2 regions of the Enterococcus gilvus ATCC BAA-350 genome follow, and region 2 is predicted to be linked to the other one. Evidence: a T-box and tRNA genes for the amino acid it is inferred to sense, from the RefSeq annotation. Region 2 holds a T-box; the other holds one or more tRNA genes.
What was found. A T-box is a leader RNA that pairs with one kind of tRNA and senses whether it is charged. The one in region 2 lies ahead of leuS (leucine--tRNA ligase), so its partner is inferred to be a tRNA-Leu.

Region 1: it encodes a tRNA-Leu, which carries the amino acid that the T-box ahead of leuS (leucine--tRNA ligase) is inferred to sense. The anticodon was not compared.

What each region holds. Positions count from the first base shown of each region.
Region 1 is NZ_ASWH01000001.1:1,768,552-1,771,002, reverse strand. Features, by position in the region: tRNA gene I592_RS08690 (tRNA-Asn) at 1-69, shown strand, start outside; tRNA gene I592_RS08685 (tRNA-Ser) at 117-205, shown strand; tRNA gene I592_RS08680 (tRNA-Glu) at 222-293, shown strand; tRNA gene I592_RS08675 (tRNA-Val) at 310-382, shown strand; tRNA gene I592_RS08670 (tRNA-Asp) at 386-458, shown strand; tRNA gene I592_RS08665 (tRNA-Phe) at 495-570, shown strand; tRNA gene I592_RS08660 (tRNA-Tyr) at 572-652, shown strand; tRNA gene I592_RS08655 (tRNA-Trp) at 661-731, shown strand; tRNA gene I592_RS08650 (tRNA-His) at 748-820, shown strand; tRNA gene I592_RS08645 (tRNA-Gln) at 832-903, shown strand; tRNA gene I592_RS08640 (tRNA-Cys) at 973-1,043, shown strand; tRNA gene I592_RS08635 (tRNA-Leu) at 1,068-1,151, shown strand; tRNA gene I592_RS08630 (tRNA-His) at 1,210-1,282, shown strand; gene I592_RS08625 (RtcB family protein) at 1,447-2,451, opposite strand, start outside.
Region 2 is NZ_ASWH01000001.1:2,739,697-2,742,147, reverse strand. Features, by position in the region: gene mnmL (tRNA modification radical SAM protein MnmL/YtqA) at 1-307, opposite strand, end outside; gene I592_RS13505 (phosphatase PAP2 family protein) at 304-963, opposite strand; T-box leader at 1,113-1,305, shown strand; gene leuS (leucine--tRNA ligase) at 1,371-2,451, shown strand, end outside.

The sequences.
Region 1 (2,451 bases), 970 kb from region 2:
CATAGCTCAGTTGGTAGTAGCGCATGACTGTTAATCATGATGTCGTAGGTTCGAGTCCTACTGCCGGAGTTTCTCATAAGAGAAATAAGAGTATTGGGCCTTTGTGCTCCTATCTTGGAGAGTTGTCCGAGTGGCCGAAGGAGCATGATTGGAAATCATGTAGGCGGGTATTCCTGTCTCAAGGGTTCGAATCCCTTACTCTCCGTAATATCTTTTTTACTGGCCCGTTGGTCAAGCGGTTAAGACACCGCCCTTTCACGGCGGTAACACGGGTTCGATTCCCGTACGGGTCATTTAATTAAATACCATGGGGGTTTAGCTCAGCTGGGAGAGCATCTGCCTTACAAGCAGAGGGTCAGCGGTTCGAACCCGTTAACCCCCATTCGGTTCCGTGGTGTAGGGGTTAACATGCCTGCCTGTCACGCAGGAGATCGCGGGTTCAAATCCCGTCGGGACCGTTTTGTTTAATTAAAAACTTTAAACTATTTATATATGGCGCGGTAGCTCAGTTGGTAGAGCAACGGATTGAAGCTCCGTGTGTCGGCAGTTCGATTCTGTCCCGCGCCACCATGGAGGAGTAGCGAAGTGGCTAAACGCGACGGACTGTAAATCCGTTCCTTAGGGTTCAGTGGTTCGAATCCACTCTCCTCCATTTGTTTCAGGGGCATAGTTTAAAGGTAGAACAGCGGTCTCCAAAACCGTTAGTGTGGGTTCAATTCCTGCTGCCCCTGTTCTTTTATTAATATGGCGATCGTGGCGAAGTGGTTAACGCACCGGATTGTGGCTCCGGCATTCGTGGGTTCGATTCCCATCGTTCGCCCTTGTAATTATTGGGGTATAGCCAAGCGGTAAGGCAAGGGACTTTGACTCCCTCATGCGTTGGTTCGAATCCAGCTACCCCAGTTTTCTTAGAAAAGTTTCAGGAAACTCTCTTGAAAAATACTTGTTCTAAGGGGAAAACAATAGTATAATGGCGGTATAGCCAAGTGGTAAGGCAGAGGTCTGCAAAACCTTCATCACCGGTTCAAATCCGGTTACCGCCTTAGTACTAGAATATTTATTGACATGCCGGCGTGGCGGAATTGGCAGACGCGCTGGACTCAAAATCCAGTGCCCTCACGGGCGTGCCGGTTCGACCCCGGCCGCCGGTATAAAGAGCTAAGATGTTATTTCATCTTAGTTTTTTATTTGAAATTAAATAGGGTAATGGCGATCGTGGCGAAGTGGTTAACGCACCGGATTGTGGCTCCGGCACTCGTGGGTTCGATTCCCATCGTTCGCCCTAGCGAAAGACTTAGCAGAAATGTTGAGTCTTTTTTTTGTTGTCCAGAATAGGAAATTTGTCTGTTTCATCTTGGAAGCTGCTTGAGTGAACAGAAGGGGAGGATGATCACAAAAACGGCGCTTCTCTCTTAAATAGAGAAAACGCCGTTTCTATAGAGGAGATTATCCTTTGAAGTTATACAATGGACGAATCACTTCATGTATTTCCATTGTTTCATCTAAATGCGTGAGGAGCTGTTTTTTAGATTTATAGGCTTTGGGCGCCTCGTCTAAGGTCTTTTTTGACACAGAAGTCGTCCAAACGTGCCGCATCATGTGCTGGTAATTCTCCAGATTGATCGAAGCTCTAGCTTGTGTCCGGCTCATCATGCGACCAGCACCATGAGGACCAGACTGATTCCATTCTGGATTGCCTTTGCCGACCCCAAGGAGGGAGCCGTCTTTCATGTTTAATGGAACGATCATTTTTTCATTCTTTCTAGCCGAAGCGGCTCCCTTGCGCAAGATCATCTGATCGGTATCAATGTAGTTATGGGGACTGTCAAAGCTCTCAATGATCTGCTTTTCCCATTTCATTGCTTTTAAAATCGTCAGCGCCATGGTTTGTCGATTGAAGGCAGCGTATTGTTGCGCGACCTTCATATCTGCTAAATAGTTTGCCAAATCATTTTCTGCAATGAAAGAAAATTCGTAAGGAATCTCCAATTCATTCAGTACATCGGCGAGGGATTGCTTCTCTAGACTAGTGCCGGCAGCTTTTAGTTGTGCGTGTATCTCTTGGCGTGCGTCAGTGAGCTTTTGATAGGCGATCTCTTGGTGATAGTCTGCAATTTCTTTTCCTAAAATTCGACTGCCACTGTGAATGACCAGATATATCCCGTCCTTGCCTTCGTTGACCTCGATAAAATGATTGCCACCGCCTAATGTTCCGATACTTCGCAATGCAGCACCCCGATGGACAGGTGCAAGCACGTGCTCCAAATTGAAAGCATATTGGGGTTTGCTGTGGGAGTGATGGCCGCTGGGAATCCGATTTCGAATGACCCGATCGAGTTTATCAAAATTTTGTTTGATCCCTTTTTTGATTTTTGTCACATGGACGCCGCAGCCAATGTCGACCCCCACCAAGCTAGGAGCTACTTTATCCGTTACCGTCATCGTCATTCC
Region 2 (2,451 bases):
CATGAGTATTGGTGAAATTTTGGAAATAGACGATGTATTGATCGACATGAGGCCATTTTTTGTGCATCATGTCGATTTCTTTGTGGAATTGCTGAGGCAGCGGGTCACTTGGTGCGACGATCATGTCGCCAGAACCAGAAACGCTGCAGAAGGTACATCCGCCATGTGCGACCGTACCATCACGGTTTGGACAGTCAAATCCGCCATCTACCGGCACTTTAAAAATTTTCCCGCCGAATTCGTGGCGCAGGGCGTAGTTCCATGAATGGTAACGTTTGGATTCATCATCACTATATTGAAAGGTCATTTTTTCCTCCTGATTGATTTAAGATCGTAAGCTAATTTTTTCTCTTTGTACATAGGGTAGGTGAACAATAGCCAGCTGCTGCCGAAAAGAGTGCCGGCAAGAACATCACTCGGATAATGGACACCTAGATAGATTCGACTGACAACAATACTAAAAATCAGCAGACCTACAAGAATCTGAGCGATTAACCGTGGCGTTTTTTCTTTGAAAAACAACGGCATGACAAAGATCAACGTTCCATATAGCAGCGTGCTGGCCGTCGAGTGACCGCTGGGAAAGCTGAAACTATGTTCCGAGACCATATGCGGTAAAATCGTTGGACGTGCGCGATGGAAGAAGAGCTTCAGCAGGTGATTGCCGATCCCGCTAATGAGCACCATACTAAGCGCTAGCCAAAGTGCAGTGATTTTTTGTTTGTTGAAATAGAACAAGCCGACGAACACGAACGATAAAAGAATAATTGTAATGGGGTTCGCAAATTTTGTTACCCACAAAAAATACCCGTTCATTTGAGGGTAAAGCTGATGAACGCCATGAATGATTCCGCGATCAAAACCAGAGAGTGTTTCTGGATAAAATCGAACGATGTAACACAATGCCGCAAAAAACAGCAAAGTGAAACTGCCGATTAATTGGTAGATGGGTTTATTTTTCATTATTTTTCTGATTCATCCTTTCTAAACAGGAGTATTATATCATGTTTCCCCTGTGGAACAATTTTTTCAAGGATTTCTTAACGGGATTTCAATAGTGGAATTCCATTGAATATTATTGGGGAATCTGCTAAGATAAAACTACTTTGAATATTGTTGCTTGGAAGAGGAGTAGTAGAAACGAACGCATTTCAGAGAGCGCACGGTGCTGAGAGTGTGTATGCGGGACAGTCGAACTTACCTCGGAGCATGATCGATCGATCCGGTTAAAGACCGTTATTTCTTTTGAGGTCTGTCTCTTTGACAGATAAATATAGGTGGTACCACGTTGATAACGTCCTATGAGAGTTTTGAGAACTTTCATGGGATTTTTTTGTATTTTAAATGAATTCAAAATTAGGAGGAACAACATGAGTTACAATCACAAAACGATTGAAAAAAAATGGCAAAAATATTGGGCAAAGCATCACGTATTCAACACCCAAGATGATCCTGAAAGACCAAAATTTTATGCATTGGATATGTTTCCTTACCCATCTGGACAAGGACTGCACGTAGGGCATCCAGAAGGTTATACTGCAACGGATGTTATTTCGCGAATGAAGCGAGCACAGGGCTACAATGTCTTGCACCCAATGGGCTGGGATGCGTTTGGGCTGCCTGCGGAGCAATATGCGTTAGATACAGGAAATGATCCTGCTGAATTTACGAAAAAAAATATCGAAACGTTTAAACGACAAATCAACTCTCTAGGATTCAGCTATGACTGGAATCGAGAATTAAATACGACAGATCCTGATTACTATAAATGGACCCAATGGATCTTTGAACAAATGTATGAAAAAGGATTGGCGTATGAAGCGGAAGTTCCGGTGAACTGGGTACCAGAATTAGGAACAGTTATTTCCAATGAAGAAGTCATCGATGGCAAGAGCGAACGGGGCGGTTATGATGTTGTTCGTAAACCAATGCGTCAATGGATGCTGAAGATTACGGCTTATGCCGATCGTTTGCTGGATGATCTAGAAACCGTGGATTGGCCAGAAAGCATCAAAGAAATGCAACGTAATTGGATTGGTCGTTCGATTGGTGCCAATGTCCGCTTCAAGATTGAAGGCAGCGATGAAACCTTCACAGTCTTTACGACTCGTCCTGATACGTTGTTTGGTGCAACCTATGCTGTTTTAGCACCAGAGTTGGAATTGGTGCAAAAAATTACGACGCCTGAACAAAAGGCAGCAGTGGATGCGTACATTGAAGAGGCCTCAAAAAAATCTGAATTGAATCGAACAGATTTAGCCAAAGAAAAAACAGGGGTCTTTACGGGTGCGTATGCGATCAATCCTGCGAATGGTGAAAAAATGCCGATCTGGATCGGGGATTATGTGTTAGCTTCTTACGGAACAGGGGCGATCATGGCGGTTCCAGCGCATGATGAACGCGATTATGAATTTGCTAAAACATTTGGCTTGTCAATCCTTCCTGTACTTG